3 regions of the Amycolatopsis sp. NPDC004079 genome follow, and region 2 is predicted to be linked to each of the others. Evidence: riboswitches for the same ligand, from Rfam matches in the RefSeq annotation. Region 2 holds a riboswitch; each other region holds the start of a gene.
The links. Region 2 has a riboswitch for S-adenosylmethionine ahead of ABZX37_RS45195 (aminotransferase class V-fold PLP-dependent enzyme). Riboswitches for the same ligand answer to the same signal wherever they lie in the genome.
Positions count from the first base shown of each region.

Region 1: another riboswitch for S-adenosylmethionine. It lies ahead of thrC (threonine synthase); the one in region 2 lies ahead of ABZX37_RS45195 (aminotransferase class V-fold PLP-dependent enzyme).
Region 3: another riboswitch for S-adenosylmethionine. It lies ahead of ABZX37_RS46535 (ATP-binding cassette domain-containing protein); the one in region 2 lies ahead of ABZX37_RS45195 (aminotransferase class V-fold PLP-dependent enzyme).

Region 1 covers NZ_JBEXMH010000005.1:49,853-54,622, forward strand. The annotation lists gene thrC (threonine synthase) at 1-1,218, opposite strand, end outside; SAM riboswitch class I at 1,232-1,365, opposite strand; gene holA (DNA polymerase III subunit delta) at 1,497-2,468, shown strand; gene rpsT (30S ribosomal protein S20) at 2,623-2,883, opposite strand; gene ABZX37_RS07005 (DMT family transporter) at 3,277-4,140, shown strand; gene ABZX37_RS07010 (VOC family protein) at 4,163-4,537, shown strand; gene ABZX37_RS07015 (class I SAM-dependent methyltransferase) at 4,534-4,770, opposite strand, start outside.
Region 2 covers NZ_JBEXMH010000094.1:452-5,221, forward strand. The annotation lists gene ABZX37_RS45195 (aminotransferase class V-fold PLP-dependent enzyme) at 1-1,042, opposite strand, end outside; SAM riboswitch class IV at 1,083-1,197, opposite strand; gene ABZX37_RS45200 (potassium/proton antiporter) at 1,294-2,772, opposite strand; gene ABZX37_RS45205 (helix-turn-helix domain-containing protein) at 2,872-3,567, opposite strand; gene ABZX37_RS45210 (penicillin-binding transpeptidase domain-containing protein) at 3,616-4,770, opposite strand, start outside.
Region 3 covers NZ_JBEXMH010000106.1:17-4,786, reverse strand. The annotation lists gene ABZX37_RS46545 (transglycosylase family protein) at 366-1,748, shown strand; gene rsmA (16S rRNA (adenine(1518)-N(6)/adenine(1519)-N(6))-dimethyltransferase RsmA) at 1,855-2,697, shown strand; SAM riboswitch class I at 3,276-3,366, shown strand; gene ABZX37_RS46535 (ATP-binding cassette domain-containing protein) at 3,582-4,595, shown strand.

The DNA of each region.
Region 1 (4,770 bases), on a different contig from region 2:
GGCCTTCGGGCCGATGTGGTTCTCGACCGCGTCGAGGGTCTTGAGGCCGTCACCGGTGATGAGGAGGACGGTTTCGGCGTCCGGGTCGAGCTTGCCGGTTTCGACGAGCTTCTTCGCGGTCGCCACGGTGACGCCGCCCGCGGTCTCGGTGAAGATGCCTTCGGTGCGCGCGAGCAGCCGGATGCCTTCCACGACCTCTTCGTCGGTGACGTCCTCGATCGCGCCGCCGGTGCGGTTGACCACGTCGAGCACGTACGGGCCGTCGGCCGGGTTGCCGATCGCCAGCGAGCGGGCGATGGTGTCCGGCTTCACCGGCTGGACCACGTCGTGGCCGTTGCGGTACGCGGTGGAGACCGGCGAGCAGCCGGTGGCCTGTGCGCCGAACACCTTGTACGGGCTGGCGTCCACGAGACCGAGCTGGCCCAGCTCGCGGAAACCCTTGTCCACCTTGGTGAGCTGGGAACCGGAGGCGATCGGCACGACGATCTGCTCGGGGATCCGCCAGCCGAGCTGCTCGGCGACCTCGTAGGCGAGCGTCTTCGAGCCCTCGGAGTAGTACGGGCGGACGTTGACGTTCACGAACGCCCACTTCGGGTGCTCGCCGGCCAGCTCGGTGGCGAGCCGGTTGACGTCGTCGTAGTTGCCGTCGACGGCGATCAGGTCGCCGTCGTAGACCGCGGTGGTGAGGATCTTCGCGCGCTCGAGGTTCTTCGGGATCAGCACGACCGACCGCCAGCCGGCGCGGGCCGCCGCGGCGGCGGTCGCGTTGGCCAGGTTGCCGGTCGAGGGACACGCGAGGACCTCGAAGCCGAACTCGCGGGCCGCGGCCAGCGCGACGGCGACCACGCGGTCCTTGAACGAGTGCGTCGGGTTGCCGGTGTCGTCCTTGACCCACACGCTCTTGAGGCCGAGCTCCTTCGCGAGCCGGTCGGCGCGCACGAGCCGGGTACAGCCGGGTTCGGTGTTCGGAGTCTCCTCGACGGTCGAGGGGACGGGAAGGAGTTTCTTGTAACGCCAGATGTTGCGCGGGCCCGCTTCGATGTCCTCGCGGCGGACGCGGCCGAAGTCGTAGGCGACCTCGAGCGGCGAGAAGTCTTCGGCGGAGACGAATTCCGGAGCGAGCGGCTGCCGGTGCCCTTCTTCCTTCGACACCAGTTCGACGGCCGGACCGAGGTCGATCGTCTTGTTGGCGGAGGTGGCGCTGAGGGCTGCAGTCATCGCGAGGTTCCTTTCCTCATCTGCCCCGCCGAAGCGGGCCGGAATTGGCACCGTGGTCGTCAGCTATCCCGCGATCGCGGGATGACAGGCTGTACGCCGGTTGCCGGGGCTTCGTCGGGCCGTTCCCTCTGCCCCTCTGGATGAGCGGTATTCGGTTGTCGGAGCGCCGGTGGGCGCGTCCTCGTCTACACCGTACGACATCCCGATCAGCTCGTGCCACGGAGGCGGCTCACATCACCGGGGCGGACGGTCCGGCAGCCGGGTGAGAAGATGGCGAGGTGACCACCGCACCCGCGCCGCTGCACCTCGTCACGGGCGAGGAAGAACTGCTCATCGAACGGGCTGTGCGAGCTTCCCTCGACGCGGCCAAGGCCGCGGACCCCACGGCGGACCTCACGCGGACGCGAGTGTCCGATCTCACACCGCCCGTGCTGGCTGAGCTGGTCAGCCCGTCCTTGTTCGCCGAGGGGCGCGTGATCGTGCTGGAGTCGGCGCAGGACATCTCGCAGGAGCTGTCCGACGCGGTCCTGGCCTACGTGAAGGCGCCGGCCGACGGCATCGTCCTCGTGGTCGTGCACAGCGGCGGCGGGCGGAGCAAGGCCGCGAAGGCGCTGCCTGGCGCGTTGAAAAAAGCGGGCGCGGAGATCACCGAATGCCCGAAGCTCACCAAGCCGGCCGAGCGCGAGGCGTTCGTCCGCAACGAGGTGCGCCGCGCGGGCGGCAAGATCGACGGCGCGGGCCTGATGGCGCTGCTCGACTCGGTCGGCTCGGACCTGCGCGAACTGTCCTCGGCGGCGACGCAACTGGTCGCCGACACCGGAGGAGTCATCGACGAGCAGGCGGTCCGCCGCTACCACACGGGACGCGCCGACGTGACCGGCTTCGCGGTCGCGGAGAAGGCCGTCGCGGGGGACCGGGCGGCCGCGATGGAGTCGCTGCAGTGGGCGATGCAGCTGGGCGTTCCGCACGTCCTGGTGGCCGACGCTCTCGCCGACGCGGTCCGCACGATCGCTCGCGTGTCCGCCGCTGGCCGCGGCAACCCGAACCAGATGGCGGGCGAACTGGGCATGCCGCCGTGGAAGATCCGCAAGGCCCAAGGCCAGTCCCGCGGCTGGGGCCAGGACGGCCTCGCGACCGCGATGCGCGTCGTGGCGCGGCTGAACGCCGAGGTCAAGGGCGCGGCGGCCGATGCGAACTACGCCCTGCAGCGCGCGGTCCTCGAGGTGGTCGCGGCCAAGGGAGATCGCTGACGCTCAGGCGACCGGCAGCCCTTATCGGCTGCCGCGCTCTCGCGATGGGGCACACCCCGCCGTCTGAGGGGCGCGATCACCGGGCCCAGACCGACCTCAGGACACGGAAAAGGCCCGGCAGCCGAAGCCGCCGGGCCTTCCGGAAAGACTGCGCTCAGAGCTGGTTCGCGCGCTTCGCGAGAGCCGACTTCTTGTTCGCGGCCTGGTTGGCGTGGATGACGCCCTTGGTGACGGCCTTGTCGAGCTTGCGAGCGGCGTCGCGCTGCAGTTCGAGGGCCTTGTCCTTGTCACCGGCTTCGGCGGCCTCGCGGAACTTGCGGATCGCGGTCTTCACCGAGGACCGGATCGCCAGGTTGCGCTGCCGCGCCTTCTCGTTGGTGTCGATGCGCTTGACCTGCGACTTGATGTTGGCCATGGAGGCGTTCCTCTTTCACTCGGTGAAGGTCGCTGCCGCGTTCGTGTGGCTCCGGATCAGTCCCGAGGGACTGCCGGGTTTCCTCCCTGACGGAATGCCGCACGGCAACAATCGAAAATCTTAACAGCCCTGCTCGCGGCCCTGGAGCGGACCCCGGAGCCGGTCGCTGTTCGGCATTCCGTCCTCGGCTCCGTTACGGTGGATTCCGGTAGTGCCTAGGGTTCCGTCGCCTGCCCGTGGTCCCGCAGAGCGGGTCGCGAAGACAACGAGGGCGGGCGGGCCTGGTCCGAGCGGCACCTTCGGCGGGACACCGAGCCCTGCCGTTCATCTGACGGGACAAAAGCCTGGAGGACCCGGTCTTCAGCGTGCGCTGAAAACCTGAAAGGGTCGCAGATGAACACCACTGCCCTCGCCATGGTCCTCGTCGCCGCGGTCGTGCACGCAGTGTGGAATCTCGCCGCCAAGCGGGTTTCCGCCGGCGGTCCGCGATTCGTCTGGCTGTACTACACGGTTTCCGCGGTCGCGATGCTCCCGGTGATCGCGGTCGCGCTGGCCGTCGAACCGGAACGTCCACAATGGACTTGGCTGCTCGCCGCGCTGGTCACCGCGGTCCTGCACGTGGTGTACGGGATCGTGCTGCAGCGCGGCTACGAGGTCGGCGACCTGTCGGTCGTGTATCCGCTGGCCCGCGGCACCGGACCGCTGGTGTCGGTGCTCGTGGCCGTCACAGTCCTGGGCGAACGGCCCGGTGTGCTCGGGCTGGTCGGCGCCTTCCTTGTCGTCGCGGGCGTCCTGGTGATCAGTCTCGGCGGCAGCACCGGCGACGCGAAAGCTCGTCGCGCTGGGGTGTTCTACGGCGTCGCCACCGGAACGGTCATCGCGGCTTACACGCTCTGGGACGCGCATTCGGTCACGTCGCTCGGCGTGCCTCCGCTCGTCTACTTCGGCGGCGGCGCGATCGGCCAGAGCATCCTGCTCGCGCCGGCCGCCGCTCGCGGCCGGTCCGAGATCAAGCGGCTGTGGCGGGACCACCGGCGCGAGGTGCTGATCGTCGGACTCGCCTCGCCCGCCGGCTATCTGCTGGTCCTGTATGCCCTGCGGATCGCGCCGGTCAGCCTCGTCGCTCCGGCGCGCGAACTGTCCATCGTGTTCGGCGGGGTCGCCGCCTGGCTCGTGCTCCGCGAGCGCAACGCGGCGCGGCGGCTCGCCGGATCGCTGGTGGTGCTGGTCGGGATCGCCGCGATTGCGGTTGCCTGAGCGGCTCAGGTAGGCAGGAGCCATGGACGTACTGAGCAGCCGGGTGCTGATCCACCCCCGCGACCACGAGGTGTCGACCGCGTTCTATCGCGACGTTCTCGGCCTCGCGATCGAGCGAGAGTTCCCTGGTGGCACGCGGTTTTTCGCCGGTGGCGGTTCGATCGAGGTGGTCGGCACCGGCGAAGAGGGGCCCGGCCCGGACGTCAATCTGTTCCTGCAGGTCCGCGATCTCCCGGCGGCTCTGTCCGAATTGGCCGGACGCGGGGTCGAACCGGTGCGCGAGGCCCGCCGCGAACCGTGGGGCACCGACGAGGCGTGGATCGCCGACCCGGACGGGTTGCGGATCGTCCTCGTCGAGGTCCCGGAGGACCACCCGTTGCGCCGCGACAAGCGCTAGCTCGGTTTCACTGCCCGGAGCTGGGCGGCGAGCGGGGCGAACCCGGGCGGATCCCAGGTCCAGGTCTGCAGGTCGGCGAATCCCGCGGCGGCGGCCTCGTCGGCGAGTTCGTGTCGCGTCACCGGAAGCCATTTCTCGTGCGCCGAGAGCAGCAGCCGTCCGCCCGGCCGCAGCACCCGGAACAACTCGGCGAAGCTCGCCGCACGGTCGTCCCAGAGTTGGACGTTGTTCAC
Region 2 (4,770 bases):
CAAACCCGTCGACGACAAAACTCACCGTGCCAACCCGATCCACCGGCGCGTCAAAGAACCGCAACTCAGCACACCCAGGCAGCCCGGCCAGCCCCTTCCGCAACCGCTCCAGCAACGCAGCCTCATGCGCCCCGACGGCATCCCACTGGGCCGCCAACTGCTCGCAAGCCACGCCCAACGCATACACCCCAACGGTATTGGGCGACCCAGCCTCGTGCCGCTCCTCACCGCTGTTCCACACGACGGCTTCCTCAGTCACCAGCTTGGTCGCCCCACCACCGGCAAGATAAGGCTCAGCAGCCCGCAACCAGTCGCTGCGTCCGACCAACGCCCCAGCCCCAAACGGCGCGTACAGCTTGTGCCCGGACAACGCGACGTAGTCGACATCCAACTCCCGCAACGAAATCCGCCGATGCGGCGCAAGCTGAGCAGCGTCCAACGCCACCCGAGCCCCATGCTTCCGAGCCACCGCAGCGATCTCGGCCACCGGCAGCAGTTCGCCAGTCACATTCGACGCCCCAGCGACAACCACCAACCGAGGCCCCTGCGGACATTCCGCAAGCGCTTCGTCCACAACGGACACCGCGGCAAGCCGAGTCCGCGGCAACTGCACCCGCCGGACATTCGGCCCCCGCCACGGCAGCAACGCGGCATGGTGCTCACTGTCGAAAACAACAACAGAAGTCTTACGCGGCAACGCTTTCGCCAGCAGATTGAACGCATCAGTCGTGTTGCGAGTGAAGATCACCGAGTCCCCGCTACGAGCGTCCACAAACCGACGCAGCACACCCCGAGTCCGCTCGTACAACCGAGTGGAAACCTGCGAAGCAAACCCAGCACCGCGATGCACGCTGGCATACCAGGGAAGAAACTCGTCCACCGCCGAACGCACCGCGTCCAGACACGGCGCACTGGCCGCGTGATCAAGATTGGCGTAACCGATGTCGCCGCCCGTCACCAACGGCACCCGCAGCGACGCACCGGCCACAGCGGGAACGGCGGGAACAACAGTTTCCGTGGACCGGTCGAGTGCGAGAGTCATGACGGCGCCTCCTCGGCGTTCCGGGGGACCCCCGGCGAGGGGCCCGCGCTTGCCCGTCGCGCTGCGCGACCGGCCTGGTCCTCACCCGGGGCACCCCACCGCGGTAGGAGGGTTGCCGGCCAGCAAGCCGGGGCTTCGCGCTGGCACTCATGACCTGAAACCGACGATAGCGGAAAACCAGCGAAAGAAACCAGACCCGTCTCGTGATCTGAGACGGCAGTCACAAGGAACGTCCACAAAGGACAGAGAAGTCAGGCTCCGGATTCGCCGTGCCAGCGGGCCAGGCGACCAGCTCGGTCAACCGCCCGGATCCGCCGTTCGGTCGCGTCGCGGTCGGCGGCGGTCGTGACCACCAAAAGCTGGTCCTCGACCTGCAACCGGCTGGTTTTCTGCGGCGTGAAGCCTGTTCCCCCGCGCACCACGAGACTGACCGTCGCACCGGCAGGCAACCGGAGCTCCGACAGGTACACGCCGTGCAGCTTCGACCCCTTCTGGATGCGCACCTGCAGCAGTTCCGCGCCGAGTTCGTCGAGCGGCGCGGAATCGACCTCGATCTCGTGCGCCTGAGTCGCCTTCGCCAGCCCGAGGATCCGCGCGAGCGGACTGAGCGTCGCGCCCTGCAGCACGGTGAGCACGATGACGAGCACGAAAACCGCGTCCACGAGGCGTTGCGCGCCGGGCACTCCTTCGGACAACGGGATCATCGCGAGCACGATCGGCACCGCGCCGCGCAGGCCCGCCCAGGACAGGAACGCCTGGTCTCGCCAGGGCAACCGGAACGGCAGCAGCGACAGAACCACCGACAGCGGCCGGGCGAGCAGCAGCACCACGGCACCCGCCACCAAACCCGGGATGAGCGCTTCGAGCAGCCGGGTCGGCGACGCGAACAGGCCGAGCAGCACGAACAAGCCGATCTGCGCGAGCCAGCCGAGCCCTTCGGCGAACGACAGGGTGTCCGACCGGTGCGGCAGCTTCGAATTCCCGAGCACCAGACCGGCGACGTAGGTGGCCAGCAGGCCGGACGCGTGCGCCAGCTGTCCCGAGGAGTACGCGAGCACGCACACCGCCACCGTGGCGAGCGGGTACAGACCGGTCGCCGGGAGCGCGGCCCGGCGCAGCGCCTGCGCGCCCAGCCAGCCGAACGCGAGGCCGAGCACCAGGCCGGTGAGCAGTTCGTAGACCACCAGCAGCGGCAGCGACCAGTCGACCGCCTCGCCGGACGCGAGCACGACGACCGCGATGTAGGCGGGCGCGTCGTTGATGCCGGATTCCAGCTCCAGCGCGCCGACGAGCCGCTTGCCGACCCCGGCGGTGCGCAGCACGGAGAACACCGCCGCGGCGTCGGTGGACGCGAGGACCGCGCCCCACAGCAGGGCGAGCCGCCAGTCGAGGCCGAGCAGCCAGTGCAGAGCCGCGCCGGTGACCGCGATGCTGATCACCACGGCCACTGTGGACAGCAGGATTCCGGGCCCCAGCGAGGGTTTCACCGCGGACCAGCGCGTGGTGAGCCCGCCTTCGGTGAGGATCAGGACGAGCGCGGCGAGCCCGAGCGACTGGGTGAGCGCCGGATTGTCGAAGCGGATGCCGAACCCGGCCTCGCCGAGGACGACGCCGATCCCGAGATACAGCAGCAGCGACGGGAATCCGAGCCGGATGGACACCCGCACCGCGATGACCGAGACGACCAGAACCAGCGCGCCGACGCCCAGCACCATGGGAAGCTCGTCCACTCGCCCGCCTCCCTCCCGTCGCCCGCAGGCGTCCAGAATAGTGAGGCAGTGTCCGGTTCCCGAGCCCGCACCACCGATGCGGGGGACCACCAACGTGTGTTACGACGCCTGGGCGGCACTCACCGTCGCGAGATCGACACCGAGCGCGGCGAACGGACCCCTCGCGCCGGGCAAGACCCGGACCGCGCGCTGCTGGTCCCGCGTCAGCCATCCCGCCTCGACCGCCCGCTCCAGCACCGCCGCCGGAACCACGCCGGCGAGGTGCTCCCGCCGCTCTGTCCAATCCAGACAGTCGCGCAGCAACGGCCGCCGCGGCCGATCCGGGACCGGCACGCCGAGATCGGCCAGCACCTCGCGTCCGGTGTCGGTGAGCGCGAGCCCGTCCGACACGTCGATCAGGCCCCGATCGACCATCCCGTCCCGCAAAGCGACCCCGAGCGTCCCGGCCAGATGGTCGTAACAACTGCGCGCGAACGCCAATCGCTGTACTCGCAACGAAGTCCGCAGCCCGGACGGCTGTTTCAGTTCGGCATGCTGCGCCAAATGCTCGATCAACTCCGCAACCCGCGGATTTGCGAGCCGCACGTACGCGTGTCGTCCCTGCTTCACCCGGGCCACGAACCCGGCCTCGGCCAACCGCGTCACGTGCTCGCTGGCCGTCGAGACCGCGATCCGCGCCGCGGCGGCCAGTTCGCCGACCGTCCAGGCGCGGCCGTCGAGCAGCGCGAGGCACATGGTCGCGCGGCTCGGATCGGCGAGCACGGCGGCGACCTCGGCCAAGGCGACAGTTTCCATGGTCCTACGGTAGAGCGCGGATGCTTCGGCCGCGGCCGAACTGAGCCGCTACAGCGCGTCGAGGAACTTCGCGCCCAGCGAGACGGCCGGTTTGGAGTCGTTGGCCCCCTCCAGGAACACCGCGAACGCCAGGTCGCCGCGATAGCCGACGAACCAGCCGTGTGCCTCCGCGCCGTCGCCGAACTGCGCGGTGCCGGTCTTGCCGAACACCGAGCCCGAGTGCGACAGCCCGGTCGCCGTGCCGCCGGTGACGACCTCGCGCATCATCCCGCGCAACGCCGACAGCACCGAGCCCGGCGGCGGGGTGTAGCCGGTGTTGACCTTGGTGCCGTCCGCCCACAGCCGCGGCACGACCGCGCGCCCGGACGCCGCGGTCGCCGCCATCACCGCCGCTCCCATCGGACTGACCTGCACCTTTCCCTGGCCGATGCCGTCCTCGACCTGCTCGTCCGCGTTCGCCGCCGGGTCGACGCGGCCCAGCTCGGTGGACAGGCCGCTGATCCCGAAGTCGGCGTTGAGGCCGAACTGGGTGGCCGCCTTCGCGAGCCCGTCGGCGGGCAGCTGCGACGCGAGCCGGGCGAACGTGGTGTTGCAGGACTTCGCGAACGCCTTGTGCACGGTGGTCGTGCCGAGGTCGAACCCCTCGTTGGAGAGCGTGCGGGTGCCGATCCGGTCGGTCAGCGGGCACGGAACCGAGGAATCCGGCGTGACCAGCCCGGCTTCCAGCGCCGCGGTCGCGGTGACGATCTTGAACGTCGAACCCGGCGCGTACTGGCCGCTGAACGCCGACGCCGCGTTGGTGACGTTGCTGTTCTGCGCCACCGCGAGCAGATCGCCGGAAGACGGCTGGATCGCGACGAGGACCGCCTTGCCGCGATACCCGTCCACCGCGGCCTGCGCCGCGCTCTGGGTCGCGAGGCTGAGCCCAGTGGCGGCCGGTTTGTGGTCGCCTTCGGGGTTCCCGAAGAGCGTCTCCTGGCTCTTGCCCGACGCGTCCACGCGCTCGACCGCGAAGGCTTCGGACGCCTGCCCGTGCCCGGTGAGCGCCGAACGGAGCAGCGGGAACACCTTGTCGTCAGCCAGTTTCAGCCCTCCGCTGCCGGAGACGACGAGCGGTTTGCCGTCGCGGTCGACCACGGCCGGAACGGCCGAGGACGCGATCGCCAGCCGCTGCCCGGCTTCGAGCTTCGGGTGCAGCACCGT
Region 3 (4,770 bases), on a different contig from region 2:
GATGAGTGACGCAAGTCACGACACTCCGGGGGGTGTTTGCGCAACCTGCCAACACCCGTTACTGTCCCGTGATCGTGCCGGTCGGTTACGCGCAGCGGAGCCGGCTGATACGCCCACCAGTCACGTCAGTGCACGTCGGGGAAGCGGAACCGGGGTTGGTACGACCTGGGACCGTGACGATGGCGCTGGCTGGGGGTGTCGGACTTGAGAGGCGCGCCTGAGGGTGCGTCGCGAACGAAGGACGACGCGCGAGGTACGCGCGATGTCTTGGGAAAGGGAACGACCCGGTGACTGGTAGTCGGCAGGATGACTCGCGTCTTGACGCGGGTTCGGCGTATTTCTCCTCCTCCCCGTCCTCGGTGGCCGTGCTCGACCGCGAGCTCGAGGACACCGCCTACGGGCAGCTTGACTTCTCCGACGAGCTCCGCGTGACCGAGCAGGACGTGCTCGCCGCGCTCGGCCCGGACGCCGACATGCTGATGTCGGAGATCGACGTCGACGTCGACGAGCTGATCCGCCTCATCAACGCGGAAACCACGATGCTTCCGCCGCTCGTCCTCCCGGACGAGGTCGAGGAAGACCGCACCGCCTCCCCGCAGGCCAAGAAGGTCGCGGTCGAGGAAGGGCTGCGCGAGGCGACCAAGACCTGGAAGCGCCGCTTCCTCAAGGGCGCGGTGCTTTCGCTGCTGGTCACCGTCGGCGGTGGCGGCGCGGCGGCGCTCGCGATGAACAAGAGCATCACCGTCGACGTCGACGGCCACCAGCAGACCGTGCACAGCTTCGGCGGCACCGTCGGCGACGTCCTCAAGGACGCGGGCCTGTCCGTCGGCGAGCACGACTCCCTTTCGCCCTCGCCGCAGGCGGCGGTCGGCGACGGCGGCGTCATCAAGCTCGAGCGCGGCCGTCAGCTGAACCTCGTCGTCGACGGCGTGTCGCGGCCCTCCTGGGTCCGCGCGACCACGCTCGGCGAGGCCATGAACCAGCTCGGCATGGGCAGCATGGTTTCCCAGGGCGCGTGGACGTCGATGCCGTCCTCCGGCGACCTGCCGCTCGAGGGCTCGACCGTCCAGGTCAAGACCCTCAAGCACATCACGCTCTTCGACGGCACCAACGCGCCCCGCCAGGTGAGCACCAACGCGGTGACCACCAAGGAGTTCGTCTCCGCCCTGAAGCTGAACCTCGGCCCGGACGACGCGGTCGACGGCGGCCTCGACGTCAGCCTCAAGAACGGCGCCGAAGTCCACGTCAGCCGCATGGGCGTGTCGATGGTCAACCAGGAAGAGGCCATCGACCCGGACGTGCAGAAGGTCGACGACCCGACGCAGCTGCAGGGCCAGCAGAGCGTCGAGGACCCGGGCACGCCGGGCAAGAAGCTGGTGACCTACAAGGTCACGAAGAAGAACGGCGAAGAGGTCTCGCGCGAGCAGATCTCGGAGAAGACCCTGGTCGAGGCCAAGGCCAAGATCATCAAGGTCGGCACCAAGAAGCCGCCGGCCCCGGCCATCGGCGACACCGGCGCGTGGGACCGCATCGCGCAGTGCGAGTCGGGCGGCAACTGGTCGATCAACACCGGCAACGGCTACTACGGCGGCCTCCAGTTCGACAAGCAGACCTGGGCGGCTTACGGCGGCACGCAGTACGCGCCGACGGCCGACAAGGCCACCCGCGAGCAGCAGATCGCGACCGCCGAGAAGGTGCGCGACGCGCGCGGCGGCTACAGCGCCTGGGGCTGCGGCTACAAGGCCTGAGCACCCTCTGTTTTTCCGGCAGGCGGCCGTGAGCTTCGCGCTCACGGCCGCCTGTTTTCATACGCCGCGTTGTCGTCGCCGCGACCGCGCTGGGTAGGCTCGTCCGGTGGTGGAACTGCTGGGGCCTGCCGAAATCCGCGGGCTGGCCGACGAACTCGACGTCCGGCCCACGAAGAAGCTCGGGCAGAACTTCGTGCACGACCCCAACACGGTCCGCCGCATCGTCGAACTCGGCGGCGTGCGGCCGGGGGAGGTCGTGCTGGAGGTCGGGCCCGGCCTCGGGTCGCTGACGCTGGGCCTGCTCGCCGCTGGCGCTCAGGTCGTCGCCGTGGAGATCGATCCGGTGCTGGCCGCCCGTCTGCCGCAGACAATCGCTGAGCGCGCCCCGGAGGCAGCGGAGCGGCTGACCGTGGTCGGCGCCGACGCGCTGCGCGTGCGGGCCGCTGATCTCCCGGCTGAGCCGGTGTCGATCGTGGCGAACCTGCCGTACAACGTCGCGGTGCCGGTGGTGCTGCACCTCCTGGCCGAGCTGCCGTCGCTGCGCAGCGGGCTCGTGATGGTCCAGACCGAGGTCGCGGATCGGATGGCGGCCGGGCCGGGCAGCCGGACTTACGGCGTGCCGAGCGTGAAGCTCGCTTGGTACGGACCGGCGCGCAAGGTCGCCGCAGTGCCGCGCGCGGTGTTCTGGCCGGTGCCGAACGTCGATTCCGCACTGGTTTCGTTCACCCGGACCGACCCGGTGTCCGGGGTGGATCGCGCGCGGTTGTTCGCGGTGGTCGACGCGGCGTTTTCGCAGCGGCGCAAGACTTTGCGGGCCGCGCTGGCGGGATGGGCCGGTTCCGCGGAGCGGGCTGGCGAGTTGCTCGCCGAAGCGGGGATCGACCCGAAGACGCGCGGGGAGCAGCTTGACGTGCACGCGTTCGCGCGGATCGCGGCAGTCGGGAACTGACCCCCTCTCGCGGCGCTCGCTTGTGACGTCCAACTGCGGCGGCGCGGCGGGTATTCCGGATTCGGGGCGTTGATTTCGGTGCGTGGCTTGGTGATCTTGCGTCGTCGCTGATCGTGGGTGATCCCGAGCCCAGCGGCTACTCTCGGTCATCGCGCGAGCGCGGCTGAAATGGCCGGTGACCTGTGACGGGCGGCTCGTCAAGGTCGTGGCATTCGGGGGAGTCTCTTTGCTCCCTGGTCCGGATTGTTCAGTCGCGCCAGGTCGAGGTGCTTCGCTTCGCTGACCTATCTCGACCCGATCGCGGACCCGGCGACCCGGGTGCCGAGGCCCGCGCGCGCCCGTCACTTGACAACGGGAAAACTCTTGTTCCACAAAGCTTCTTGATCGTCCACAGTGGAACGAACTAGTTCGCCGCGGCGGGCCGGCGCGAGGGTTCCGCAGGTCGAGGCAATGTTCGGGAACCGAGGTTCCGGGTTTCCGGGTTCTGGACGAGGTGTTCCGGCATGCGGGCACCACCAGACGTGTGATCTGCACCAACGCGCTTGCGTTCAGCCAATGGGATCGGCTTTACTCGAAAGCGTCCATCCCGAGCGACTGAGAGACCTGGCTCGCCGAAGTCGCAGCAACCACCCTCCGCAGGGCAGGTGCTACCGCCAGGACCGATGGAGGCTGTTTTCGATGAAGAGGGTCACCCGCCCGCTCCTGCTGACCCGCCGGCGTGTAGTCGACGAAGGTCGCCGCTCGGTATGTGCGTGTCAACGCTCCATGGTCATCGCCTGATCGTCTTTTCCGCAGTTTCTTGCGCCGTCCACTGTGGACGGTAATTCGATGACGCCTGGCGCGCCCGGATCCGGCGCCGCGCCTCGTTTGCCTGGAGCCCTTTCGTGATCACTGTCGAAAACGTGTCCAAGTCCTTTCCCTTCCACGGAAATCGTGTCGCCGCACTGCGCGACGTGAGCGTTGACGTGCAAGCCGGCTCGCTGTTCGGAATCGTGGGTCCGTCCGGCTCCGGCAAGTCGACCCTCGCCCGCTGCATCGCGCTGCAGGAGCGCCCCGACCGCGGCGTCGTGCGGCTCGACGGCCTCAACACCGCGACCCTCGACGGCAAGCGGCTGCGGGAGATCCGCCGCCAGCTCGGGGTCGTCGGCACCAAACCGGAGCTGCTCGCCGAGCGCACCATCGCGGGCAACATCGCCAGCCCGCTCGAGCAACTCGGCGTCGACGGCCCGCAGCGGCGCAGCCGGGTCGGCTCGCTGCTCGACCTGGTCGGCCTCACCCCGCGCGCCGCGCAGAAGCCGGAAGAACTCACCGACGGCCAGCTCCGCCGGGTCGCGGTCGCCAAGGCGCTCGCCGCCGGACCGGCCGTGCTGCTCGCCGACGACCCGACCGCCGGGATTTCGGCGGAAGACGCCGGCGCGGTGCTCGCCGTGCTCGACCGGGCGCGCGCCGAACTGGGCGTGACGGTCGTCGTCACCACCCCGGACGCCGACGTCGTCCGCCGGGTCTGCGACGACGTCGCGGTGCTCGACAACGGCGCGATCGTCGAGCGCGGCACGGTGCTCGACCTGATCTCGACGCCGGACAGCTGGACCGCACAGGCGGTGCTGCCGTCGATCGAGACCTCGCGCGCCCAGTCCGCGAAGTACGACCGCGCGGTCGACATCGTGCTGATCGGGTTTGCGTCGGTGGGGGCGCTGCTGCCTGAGGCGGCCAGCCGCTTCGATGTCGAACTCGCCACTATTGGGGGTGGCCTCACTCGTATTGGGGACACGCCGATCGCTCGGTTCCGGTTGGGGGTGCGCGGGGAGCGGGCTGAGGCTGCGCTGTCGTGGATCTCTGATCGGGGTGCGCATGTGAGTCAGGTGGCTCGTGGGCCGCAGAGTGTGGTTGCTGCTTGAGGGTTTGTTTTAACGTAAGGCGTTCGCGGGCCGCTCCGAAGTGGGGCGGCCCGTGGTGTTTGGGCCCGTGGTGTTTGGGTTGGTAGGTCAGCCAGACAGCTGTGTTTTTGGCGTCGGCTTCGCCGCCGCGGGCGGGATCGCTTTTATGCCGGCGTTTGGGGGCTGCCCGGCGTGA